DNA from 3 places in the Paenibacillus sp. MB22_1 genome. Region 3 is predicted to be linked to each of the others. Evidence: predicted binding sites of a transcription regulator. Region 3 holds the regulator's gene; each other region holds the start of a gene.
The links. The regulator Rex, encoded in region 3, represses fermentation and respiration genes when NADH is low (regulators of the CRP and FNR family bind a similar motif). The targets are predictions, from matches to a motif close to TTGTGAAATATTTCACAA.
Positions count from the first base shown of each region.

Region 1 (4,287 bases), on a different contig from region 3:
GTAGGTCAGGACTCCGGATTTAGGGGGCCTAGCCGCTTTTACATCCCATTCGCCTTTTTTCGGTCGAAATGGGTGAAATGAACTGTACTTTTACATTTGGAGGGTCGTTTAGAGGGCGTTTGCGCTTCACTTCAGTCGCCTGCATCCTTGGTTGGAACGTCTGAGGTGTTTGGGGAGTTTTTGTAGTCTGGCTTGGGGCGTTTGTGGCGTTTTTACGGTCGCGCTTGGAACGTTTGTGGTCTCGATTGGGGCGTCGTGGTGTCTCGCATGGGTCGTTTTGGTGCCTTTACTTAGGTTGTTTGTCACTGCACTTTGTCGTCTGCGGCTCATGTGGCCCTACCTTGCTCATCAGCGGCTTCGCTTTACTGTCAGCGCCTCACTTTGCGTAACTGCAACTTCACTTTGCCCGTCTGTCGCCCCGCTTGTCTCATCAGCCCCCGTTTCGGGCACCACTATAACCACTATAGGAAGGGACTAGTTATATTACTCAATAAATAGCCTTTTCTGCTTCCGTTTTCACAAGGGAGCCGATATAATGGTTCTTAATATATTTACATGAGGTGTAAGCTATAAGAGTTTGGGTTTGGTCAATCCCAATCGGGTATAGCCTGAAAAATGCAGCTAACGGGGTGAGGGGATGGAGCTCAGACAAATCCAATACTTTATTGAGGCGGCCAAGCTGGAGCATGTGACGGAAGCGTCGTATGCGCTGCATGTGTCGCAGTCGGCGGTCAGTCGGCAAATCTTTAAGCTGGAGGCAGAGCTGGGCGTCGATCTGTTTGTCCATGAAGGCCGGAAGGTGAAGCTGACACCCATCGGCCGGCAGTTCCTGCAGCATATGGAGCAAATGATGAAGGTCCTTGAGCAGGCGCGACAGGAAATTAACGAGTATCTGGATCCGGAGCGCGGGACGGTCCGCATCGGTTTCCCGAGCAGTCTGGCGGCCAACCTGGTGCCGACGGTGGTGTCGGCGTTTCGGCGCCGGTATCCGGAGGTGCATTTTCAACTGCAGCATGGGTCGTATCGGGAGCTGCTGGACTGGGTCGGCGGCGGCTTGATGAATCTGGCCATGATTGGTCCGGTGCCCCAAGGGGAACCCCAAGTCACAGGGGAAATGTTATTCCGCGAAAAGTTCAAGGTGCTGTTGCCTGCCGGACATCGCTTGGCTGACCGTGAATCCGTGGGGCTGGACGAACTGCGGGAGGATGTATTCGTATTATTCCCGAAAGGCTTTGTTCTGCGGGAAATCGTGGTGGACGCCTGCGACAAAATCGGATTTCAACCAAAGGTGTCGTTTGAAGGGGATGATCTGGACGCGATTAAGGGGCTGGTGTCCGCCGGGCTGGGGTTGACGTTGCTTCCGGAGATTGCGCTCGGCGAGCATATTCCTTCCACGATCGTGTCGCTGCCGATGATGGAGCCTCAGGTCACCCGGGACGTTGGGGTGATCATTCCGGCGAATCGCGAGCTCGCGCCGACGGAAAAGCTGTTTTATGATTTTTTGAAAGAGAACCTGCCGTTGTCATGCGGAAATTAGGATTCATCGAAAAATGATATCGATAAGGGCCGTGAATTTTGTCACTTGCACGGTCCTTTTTTCTTGAAAATGTGTTACAATTTATTCGGATTGTTCAGGTTTAAGATGTGCAAATTTTCACTAACTTAAAATTGGTTAGAGGCATCCAAAGGAGGAACACTATGCTTGAACAGAAGTTCGGCTAGCGAATCCTCAGATTATCGCAAAGGAGAATCGAATATGTCAGAGACAGTTACTGAAACAAAAACGGAGCAATCCGTAGCTGGTACCGCAAGTGGGCAGCAGGAGCTCCTGGAGCAGCTCTTGAAGCCGGAGGTGCAGCAATCGCTGACCGCTCTGGTTGAGCAGCTTCCCAAATTAAATGAGCTCGTTGGAGTTTTGACGAAAACGTATGATTTTGCCAAAGCGGTGGCGACGGATGAAATTCTGAAGAATGACACGGTAGGCGCCATTTCGGAAATTGCCGGGCCAGTTGTTGGCAAGGTGAAGCATTTGGCGGCTAACGTCATCGAAGCGAAGGATCGTGCCGAGGACAGCCAAGAAGTCATTGGCGTGTTTGGGTTGATGAAGATGCTGAAGGACCCGCAAACGCAAAAGCTGCTCCGGTTCGTTAACGCGTATCTTCAAGTGTCCGGTGAACGGGACCGCCAACAAAACTAACGGAGGAATACGATTATGTCAAAACATATTTTAATTTTGGGCGCCGGCTATGGCGGCGTACTCAGTGCATTGTCGGCCCGTAAGTTTATGGATAAATCGCAGGCGCGGATCACGGTGGTGAACCAATATCCGACGCATCAAATCATTACGGAGCTGCATCGCCTTGCCGCAGGCAGCATTTCCGAACGCGCGGTGTCCTTGCCGCTCGATAAGCTGTTTAAAGGCAAAGACATCGATTTGCGGATCGCTAAGGTTGAGAGTTTTTCTGTCGACAAAAAAGAAGTTAAGCTCTCCGACGGTACTGTGTTGTCTTATGACGCCCTTGTGGTTGGTCTGGGCAGCATTACTGCGTATTTCGGCATCCCGGGCTTGGAGAAGCACAGCATGGTGCTGAAATCGGCGGACGATGCCAAACGGATTTATGCGCATATCGAATCGCGTATTCGCGAATATGCGGCAAGCGGCAACGAAGCCGATGCTACGATCGTGATCGGCGGCGGCGGATTGACTGGCGTCGAGCTGGTTGGCGAAATCGCGGATAAGCTGCCGGAACTGACGAAGAAATACGGCGTACCTCAAAGCGAGATCAAGCTCATGCTCGTGGAAGCTGGACCTAAGATCTTGCCGGTGCTGCCGGACGAGTTGATCGAGCGCGCCACAGCCAGCCTCGAGAAACGCGGCGTGAAGTTCTTGACCGGCTTGCCGGTGACCAATGTGGAAGGCAACACGATCGATCTCAAGGATGGGCAAAAGATCGTGGCCAACACCTTCGTTTGGACGGGCGGCGTGCAAGGCAATCCGCTGGTTGGCGAATCGGGACTGGAAGTGAACCGCGGCCGTGCTTCGGTGAATGAATTCCTGCAGTCCGTCTCCCATCCGGACGTATTCGTTGCGGGTGACAGCGCCGTATTTATGGGTCCGGACGGTCGTCCTTACCCGCCGACAGCGCAAATCGCTTGGCAAATGGGCGAGCTGATCGGTTACAATCTGTTTGCGTATCTCAACGGCAAGACGATGAACGCATTCAGCCCGATCAACTCCGGTACGCTGGCTTCGCTCGGACGCAAAGACGCTGTAGCGACCATCGGGGCAAGCAATACCCAGTTGCGCGGGTTGCCAGCTACGTTGATGAAGGAAGCAAGTAACATCCGCTATCTGTCCCACATCAAAGCGCTGGATGCATTGGCTTACTAAAGCTCCTTAAATACAAAGAGTCGCCCAAGAGGATGAATCCTCTGGGCGACTCTTTTTTTTACGTTATGCTCTTTATACAACCCCGTGAGCGATCATTGCGTCAGCGACTTTCAGGAAGCCGGCAATGTTGGAGCCGACAACCAGGTTGTCGTCATAACCGTATTCTTTAGCCGCGTTTACGCTGCTTTGGTAGATGTTGCGCATAATGTCCTTCAGCTTAGCATCCACTTCCTCAAACGACCAGGCGAGTCTTGCGCTGTTTTGTGCCATTTCCAGAGCGGAAACGGCAACCCCGCCGGCATTTGCAGCCTTAGCTGGTCCGAAGTATACGTCATTGTTCAGATAAACTTCGATAGCTTCCAGCGTGGACGGCATGTTGGCTCCTTCAGCTACATATTTGACGCCGTTGGCCACCAGCAGTTTCGCCGAAGCTTCGTTGATTTCGTTTTGCGTTGCGCAAGGCAAGGCGATGTCGCAAGGGATGCTCCAAATATTTTGGCAGCCTTCTACATATTCAGCAGTAGGATGCTCGTTCACGTATTCCTTGATCCGCTTGCGTTCTACTTCTTTCAAACGCTTCACTGTTGCAAGATTAATGCCGTTCTTGTCGTAGACATATCCGTTCGAGTCACTGCAAGCTACGACCTTCGCGCCAAGCTGTTGTGCCTTCTCAATCGCGTAGATCGATACGTTCCCGGAACCGGAGACGACGACGGTTTTCCCGGCGAAGCTATCGCCCCGACTCGCCAGCATTTCGCTGGTGAAGTAAACCAGCCCGTAGCCGGTAGCTTCAGTCCGCGTCAAGCTGCCGCCGTAGTTCAAGCCTTTCCCCGTCAATACGCCGGTTTCATTGCCATACAGCCGTTTGTATTGACCGAACATGTAGCCGATTTCCC
Region 1 covers NZ_JBLADV010000002.1:941,940-946,226, reverse strand. The annotation lists gene ACL02P_RS16200 (LysR family transcriptional regulator) at 638-1,537, shown strand; gene ACL02P_RS16195 (DUF1641 domain-containing protein) at 1,757-2,197, shown strand; gene ACL02P_RS16190 (NAD(P)/FAD-dependent oxidoreductase) at 2,213-3,391, shown strand; gene gdhA (NADP-specific glutamate dehydrogenase) at 3,464-4,287, opposite strand, start outside.
Region 1: a site for Rex is predicted at 1,643-1,660, ahead of ACL02P_RS16195 (DUF1641 domain-containing protein). Genes of this name have one in related genera too.

Region 2 (4,287 bases), 190 kb from region 3:
ACTCGCTGACCAGCGGCAGCTTCGGATTCGCAGTCGTACATTGGTCTTCGAAGGCACGGTCCGCCAGGTAATCGACGCGCGATTCGAAATCCTTCGCATCGAAGCCAAGCGCTTGGAACGATTCCGGAATGCCCAGCTTCTTGTTCAGATCGCGCACCGCTTTGATCAAGCTCTTCACGCCTTCTTCCGTCGTGCGAGCCGGCAGACCCAGAATGCGGGCGATTTCCGCATAACGTTCATCGGCAACGAAGTTTCTGTATTTCGGCCATGCCGCGAATTTCGTTGGTTTCTTCGCATTGTAGCGGATGACGTGCGGCATCAGAATCGCATTGGTACGTCCATGGGCCGTACCGTATTGACCGCCCCATTTATGCGCCAAGCTGTGGTTGATGCCAAGGAATGCGTTGGCGAACGCCATCCCTGCGAGCGTCGAAGCATTGTGCATTTTCTCGCGGGCCAGCTTGTCGCCGGTCAGCGCCGATTTCTCCAGGTATTGGAATACCAGCTGGATCGCTTTGATCGCCAGACCGTCCGTGTAGTCGTTAGCCATGACCGAGACGTAAGCTTCGATCGCATGCGTCAGTACGTCCATACCGGTATCTGCAACAGCCACTTTCGGCAAGCTGTAGACGAACTCAGGGTCAATGATCGCAACGTCCGGCGTCAGCTCGTAATCCGCCAACGGGTATTTCGTGTTGCCGTTGATTTTATCGGTAATAACCGAGAACGAGGTAACTTCGGAACCGGTACCCGATGTCGTTGGAATGGCCACGAATTTCGCTTTTTGGCCAAGACGCGGATATTTGTAGATCCGTTTTCGGATATCCATGAATTTTTGCTTCAGATTGTGGAAGTCGGTATCCGGATATTCATAGAACAGCCACATGCCTTTCGCCGCGTCCATCGGCGAACCGCCGCCCAGGGCGATAATGCAGTCCGGTTGGAACTTCGCCATCAGTTCAGTACCGCGTTGTACGGTCGTGGTCGATGGATCCGGTTCAACGTCCGAGAACACTTCGATGGCTACCGGCGTTTGGCGTTGACGCAGGAAATGTTCGACTCTTTCCACGTAGCCGAGCTTCACCATCATCGGGTCAGTAACGATCATGACGCGGGAGATGTCCGGCATCTTCGCCAAGTATTGCGTCGAGTTTTTCTCGAAGTAAATTTTGCTAGGCACTTTAAACCATTGCATGTTCACGGTACGATGATTCACCCTTTTCACGTTGATCAGATTCACGGCCGTGACGTTCGACGAAGTCGAGTTGCGTCCGTACGATCCGCAGCCCAGCGTCAGCGACGGCAGGTTTGTGTTGTAGATGTCGCCGATACCGCCTTGCGAAGAAGGTTGGTTCACCAGGATCCGGCAAGTTGGCATCCGATCGGAGAATTGTTGAATCACTTCCTCATTGTTCGAGTGGATTACCGAGGAGTGACCCATGCCGCCGAATTGCACAACTTCCAGCGCACGTTTAATGCCTTCCTCTGCATTCTTCACTTTGTAGCAAGCAAGTACAGGACTCAACTTCTCTGCGGACAATGGGAATTTCGGACCAACGCCTTCGATCTCGGCAACGAGAATTTTCGTTCCGGCCGGGACGTCGATGCCGCACATTTCCGCGATTTTTACAGCCGATTGACCAACGATCGCAGGGTTCACCGCACATTTCTCCGCGTTGATGGCGCCTGCGGTCAGCTTGGCAGCTTCTTCTTTATTGACAAAATAGCAGCCGTTGGCGATCATTTTCTTCTTCACTTGGTCGAAGATCGGTTCTTCGATAATCACCGCTTGCTCGGATGCGCAAATCATACCGTTGTCAAACGTTTTGGACAGGATCAGGTCGTTGACCGCTTGATCCAGATCGGCGCTCTTCTCAATGAAGCAAGGAACGTTACCAGGGCCTACGCCGAGGGCCGGCTTACCGCAGCTATAAGCTGCTTTAACCATCGCGGAACCGCCGGTAGCCAGAATGCAAGCGACATCCGGGTGATTCATCAGCGCGTTCGTGCGGTCCATAGATGGATTTTCGATCCATTGGATACAGTCCGCAGGTGCCCCGTGTTTAACAGCGGCTTCAAGCAATATTTTAGCGGCTTCCGTGCTGCAGGCTTGCGCGGATGGATGGAAGCCGAAGATGATCGGGTTGCGAGTTTTGATGGCGATCAGAGATTTAAAGATGGTGGTCGACGTTGGGTTCGTGACCGGGGTAATCCCCATGATGATCCCAACCGGCTCGGCGATTTTTTGGAAGCTCTCGTAAGGATTGTCTTCGATGACGCCTACAGTTTTTTGGTACTTAATGCTGTTCCAGATATACTCGGTTGCAAACATGTTCTTGATGATTTTATCTTCGTATACGCCGCGTCCCGTTTCCTCGATCGCCATTTTCGCCAGATGCATATGCTTGTCGAGCCCAGCCAAAGCCATCGCTTGCACGATCTTATCGATCTGCTCCTGATCCATGCTCATGAATGCTTCGGAAGCTTTCTTGGCTTTGTCGATCAACGTTTGAATATACTCTTGCGCGGTTGGCTGAGCCTTAGCAGCTACTTCGTTTTTAACAGCCATCTCTCTCATCCTCCTAAATTTTTGGATTAGGGATTTGCTTGCACATGGTGGACTAAGTTTTATATTGTGAAAAAATTCACTTATAAGCGAATCCCTATGAAGCTTGTGTGCTTCTCTTTATGTCTTGATCATAGCACAGGATTTTTGTTTTGTATAGTGAATTTTTTCACATACTTTAAAAAAGTTGAAAGTTTTTCGCTTGCCACGATAAATTTTTCATATATACTTTACATTGTGTACATAGTGTCTCTTTGAAATACTTATCGAATGCTGCGAGCGCCAGTTTATTAATTTGCACCGTTTATAACGTGAATATCCGATTCGACATAGTGAAATTTCTCACAATGTTCACTTTTTCGGGCTTTACAGCCCCCAAAAACTAAAAAAAACGGGTTATAATTAATTTAAAATTTTCAGAAAAATTTGGAGCACAAAGGGGAAATCGATGATGAGTGAAATTGTTAATGCCACCCTGCCCCGCGGCAATACGAGCTGTTTTTCAGAGCAAAACTTCAATCGCCTTCTCGTTACGATGAAAGACAAATCTTATCCCGAGGGGACACATTTGTTCTGGGAAGGTGACTATTCCGATAAACTGTTCTACATCAAGCGCGGCCGTGTGAAGTTGACGAAATCGACGGATGAGGGCAAAGAATTGATCCTCTACATGTATGGTGTCGGCGATATGGTTGGGCAAGCCGATCCGTTCTTCAGCTCGAAGCATAGCTTTACCGCCGAAGTCATCGAAGACTGTGAAATCGGCATTATCGAGCAGAAGGACCTGGAAATCATGATCTGTCAGCATTGCGATTTCGCCATCGATTTCATGAAATGGATGGGCATCCATCACCGTTTGACGCAAACCAAATTCCGCGATCTGATGATGTACGGCAAACCGGGCGCTTTGTGCTCGACCTTGATTCGCTTGAGCAATACGTACGGTGAGCCGCACGGAGACGCCATTCTGATCAATAAGAAGATCACCCATACTGACTTGTCCAACATGATCGGGGCAACGCGCGAAAGCGTCAACCGGATGCTGAGCGACCTGCGCAAGAAGGATGCGCTGGACTATGAGAACGGGATGATCGTGATCAAAGATCTGGTCATGCTGCAAGATATTTGCCACTGCGAGCTGTGCCCGAACGAAATCTGCCGCATTTAACCGCCTAGTACTCGCCCCATATTCGGCGTTAGTTCTAGCGATTTGAACCGTCCCTTGAGTGCAGGGCGGTTTTTTTGCTTTCTATCAACGTGCAAAAAAATCCCCCAATCCTCTTCGCTACCCATTGAGGTTGGGGGATAATTTGCATCTATACTTTCTTGCGCACGGGCGAAATGAACCAATAAGCCATGCCGACGAAAACTGCGCCGCCCACCATATTGCCCAGCGTGACCGGCACCATGTTGTGCAGCCAGCCGGCGAACGTCACCGTATCCGGATGGTTTGGCAGCAGCAACGACAAGCTGAGCAGCGTCATATTGGCCACGCTATGCTCATAGCCGCTGGCGATAAACGCATAGAGACACCACCAGATCAGAACGAGCTTAGCGATATCCTCCTTGGCCCGGTTCGCCATCCACAGCGCCAAGCAAACAAGCCAGTTACACAGAATCCCGCGAAAAAACAGCTCCGATACCGGGGCGCCCATCTTCTTGGCTGAAGCAGCAAAGATCAGATGCTCCGGTGCGGCCGTCTTAAACAAGCCGCTGCCGAC
Region 2 covers NZ_JBLADV010000001.1:890,931-895,217, reverse strand. The annotation lists gene adhE (bifunctional acetaldehyde-CoA/alcohol dehydrogenase) at 1-2,569, opposite strand, end outside; gene ACL02P_RS04000 (Crp/Fnr family transcriptional regulator) at 3,018-3,734, shown strand; gene ACL02P_RS03995 (formate/nitrite transporter family protein) at 3,883-4,287, opposite strand, start outside.
Region 2: a site for Rex is predicted at 2,724-2,741, ahead of adhE (bifunctional acetaldehyde-CoA/alcohol dehydrogenase). Genes of this name have one in related genera too.

Region 3 (4,287 bases):
ATCTCACGCATTTGGCTCTCGGACTTGCCATCGGACAGCAAGCGTACCTCTGGATCATGTCCTTCCCTTAACCAGACCATCATTTGGCGGCCGGATGCATCCTCCCCTTGCACGACCCAGGTAACTTCATCCCATACCGACTTCCAAACCTTGTCGCCCCGGACGAGATCCGTCTCCTGCTTCGCCTGCTGGATAGCGGCTCTTTCGGCTTTCCACGTATCCTCATGAATGTATAGATAAAACCGGTGGAGACCCAGGAGCACGATCAACAGAATCACGAGGGACAGCAGGATCCATTTCGTTCGCTTCCTCAAGCTACTCTTCCTTTCCCTTCCTAAGCAAGCAGCCTCCTTCAGGAAACCGCGCGCCGCTCATTATCGTGCCAACAGTCCCTCAAACGCCGCTTGCGCCTCGTAGCGGATGCGTTCTTCATCCAGTGTCAGACAAGCACCGTGCTTGACTACCTGCTTACCGTTGACCCAGACATGCTCTACATCTTTGGCGCCAGCGGAATAAACGGTATGGGAGATATAATCCGTTCTCGGCAGGAAATGGGCTTGCTCCGTATTTAAGGCGATGATATCCGCCTTCATGCCAGCAGCCAGCTTGCCTGTATTTTGCAAGAAGACCGATTTCGCGCCGTATTCCGTCCCCATTTTCAGAGCTTCCAGCGCAGGAACCGCCGTTGGATCGCCGGATACGCCTTTATGAATCAGCGCAGCCAAACGAATCTCCTCCAGCATATCCAGGTTATTATTGCTCGCCGGACCGTCAGTACCCAGCGATACAACTACGCCCTTCTTCAGGAGTTCCGGTACGCGGGCGACCCCGCTGGCCAGCTTCAGGTTACTGCCTGGGTTATGCGAGATGGTAACGCCGTGCGCTGCCAAGATGTCGATTTCCTCGTCCGTCAAATGCACAGCGTGGGCAAGCAGGGTCGGGCGGGAGAACATCCCCAGCTTCAGCAAATGTTCTACCGGGCGGACGCCGTAATCGTTAACGTTCTGCTCTACCTCGGCGCGCGTCTCCGACATATGCGTGTGCATCGGCAAATCGAGATCATGGGCAGCTTGCACAAATTTCTCGATAAAGGCTGGCGGGCAGGTGTATGGTGCATGCGGCGACATCATCGTGGTGATGCGGCCTTCTGCCTTGCCGTGCCAGTTCTGAGCAAACGCGATCGCTTCTTTGAGCTTCTGATCTTGCTCTTCCGGGGAGCACAACCCGATGGCCCCGCGCATCAACACGGCGCGAATACCCGATTCCTCCACGACTTTGGCCACTTCGTCCATGTGATCGTACATATCCAGGAACGTCGTCGTCCCGCCCTTGAGCATTTCCAACACAGATAACGCCGTACCGGCATACACATCCGCCGCAGTAAATTTGGCTTCCATCGGCCACATTTTCTCCTGCAGCCAGGTTTGCAGCACCATATCATCCCCATAGCCGCGCAGCAGCGACATCGCCGCATGGCCATGGGTATTGATCAGGCCCGGCAGGAACAACAACCCTTTGCCGTCCAACGTTTCGGCGCCTTCCACGCCTTCCGGGCGCTCTTCGCCAATATAGCTGATCGTATCGCCCTCAACGAGCATATATCCGTGAATTACAGGACGGTCCGCATTTAAGACGGCAAACGTCCCGTTCTTAATTAACCATTTACGACTCATACGTTGCTTGTTTCCTTTCCGTCTTCCAAGTAGTAAGCCAAGCTCAGCAAATCAGTAGTGAAGTCAGCCGCATGGATCCGAACTTCCGGCGGAACCTTCAGAATCGTTGGCGCGAAGTTCAGAATCGCACCGATTCCGGCGGCAACCAGCTCATCCGCTACGCGTTGCGCCTCCGTATCCGGCACGGTGATGATGCCGATGCGGATATTTTTCGCCCGGACGGTTTCCGCCAGCTCTTCGATCGGCTGAATCGTGATGTTGTTGATCTGCTTGCCGATCTTAGCCGGTGAAGCGTCGAACACCGCAACAATCTTCATATTATCCTTCAAATACGCATTATAATTCGAAAGGGCTTGCCCCAGATTCCCGGCACCCACCAGCGCGACGTTAATCTGTTGGTCCAGATTGAGAATTTGTTGAATTTTTTCAATCAAATAAGCGACATCGTAGCCGATCCCCTTCCGGCCAAAATCGCCGAAATAAGCCAAATCCTTACGGATTTGCGCCGGATTGAGATCCAGCTTCTGTCCGAGCTCCTGGGAGGACACCGTTGGCACCTCCCGTCGGCTGAGTTCATTTAAGAAACGCAGGTAAACCGGCAGTCTGCGGACGACAGCGTCCGAAATTTTATCTGACTTCATGCTTGTTCCCCCTATTCTTCAATGCGATCTATGAAGCGGCTTAGGCTTCGGGATTTAACCATTCCGAGATGCGCGGAACCATCTGAGTTAATGGCATATGCTCCATCTTCGGTCCGGGCAAAGAGTATAAGAAATATTTTCCATAATAAGATTCCAGGATCCGGGTATCATAAACGATCACGATGCCGCGGTCCTGCGACGAGCGGACAAGTCGTCCGAATCCTTGCTTAAAGCGGATAACCGCTTGCGGGACGGACAGTTTCATGAATGGATTCTTCTTCTCCCGCTGCAGGCGTTCGCTCTTCGCTTCCATCAGCGGGTGGTTTGGCGGCTGGAACGGCAAGCGTACGATCGCTAAACTGGTCAGCGCCTCGCCAGGAATATCCACCCCTTCCCAAAAGCTGCTTGTCCCGAGCAGCACCGATGCGCTGTTCCCTTGGAACCGCCGGGTCAGTTTGGTGCGGCTGCCGCTGTCCATCCCTTGTCCGATCACCGTGATTCCCTCCGCTGCGAGCAGTTCCTTCAGCGGGTCATACACCTGCCTGAGCATCCGATAGGATGTAAACAGCACCAGCATGCGACCTTGCGTCGCCACCGCGGCATCCGCCAGCGATTGCACCAGCGTATGAATGAAATGGTCATCCCCCACGCTGCCCTTCACACTTGGAAAATCGCGCGGGATCACCAGCAACGCCTGATCGCGGTAGTTAAACGGCGAGGGCAGCATCGCTGTGATCAACCGATCCTCTTCCGCCGCCTCAGTCAAGCCAAGCTGCTCGATCATATATTGGAACGATTTATCCACCGATAAAGTCGCGGACGTCATTACGACGCTCTTCTTCCGGTCGAAGAAAAATTGCTTCAATTGAGCGCTGACGTCAATCGGCACCGCATACATTTGGAGCGACCGGCTACGGAAGTTCCCGTTCGCCTCCATCCAATAGACGGTGTCCTCGCTCTCCAGCTTCATGAAGAAGCGCAGCGCTTCCCGTTCCCCGGCTAAATCTTTAAACAAGCCGCTGATATCGGTGATCAGGCTCTCCGCTGCATAATCGTCCTGCTCTTCTCGGATTTCGGACAGGAGGCGCTCCCCTTTCCGAAGCACGTCGCCAAGACCTACGTAAATTTGATTTTCGAGCGCGGTCAGCGTCTCCCAATCCTTTGGTTTTCGATTCGGCAACAGCCGGTACACGAATTGCCCGGGATCGCCAGGGGCGGCGTCGCTGCGGTCAGGCATCAAGCTGAACAGCAGCTCGCTGAGCTTGTCCCAGCTCTCCTTCACGTCCACCAGCGTTGGATAGATTCCGTCGATGACTGAGCACCATTCTGAGGCTTTCTCCGCGCCCGACGCTTCAAGCGAGCTGCGAAGGTTGGCCAGCTGCCCCGTCTTGCTGTCTTTAAATAACCGGGTCAGCGTATGCACGACCGTAAAATACTTCATATGAATCCCCAAATGCTTGCCGGCCACATCCTCTAAATGATGCGCTTCATCGATAACCAGCCGCTCGTAACCCGGCAGCAGCTGATGCCCCGCCTGGATGTCCGTAAACAGCTTAGAGTGGTTCGTAATGACCACGTCCGCGACACCGGCTTCGTGTTTTGCGCGATGATAGAAGCATTTGCGGAACCAAGGACAGGATCGGCCTAAGCAGGATTCCGACTCACTGGCCACCGTCTCCCATAAATCACCGCCGCGATTGCCGAGATTCAGCTCTTCGTCATCGCCGCTTTCCGTTTGGGTAAGCCATACGACCATTTGCGCGGCCGTCATCACCTCTTCTTTAGGTGTTGAGAAGTCTTTTCTATTTATTTTATGTTCAAATTTGCGCAAGCACAAATAATGCTGCCTACCTTTAAAAACGGCTGCACGAAACGGAAAAGGCACGACCTCCGTCAACAACGGCACATCGCGCTCCCTAAGCTGTTCCTGCAGGTTGATGGTGTGCGTGCTGACCATGACCTTCTCTTCGTTC
Region 3 covers NZ_JBLADV010000001.1:1,079,462-1,083,748, reverse strand. The annotation lists gene ACL02P_RS04985 (DUF5590 domain-containing protein) at 1-314, opposite strand, end outside; gene ACL02P_RS04980 (amidohydrolase) at 375-1,673, opposite strand; gene ACL02P_RS04975 (redox-sensing transcriptional repressor Rex) at 1,670-2,314, opposite strand; gene dinG (ATP-dependent DNA helicase DinG) at 2,355-4,287, opposite strand, start outside.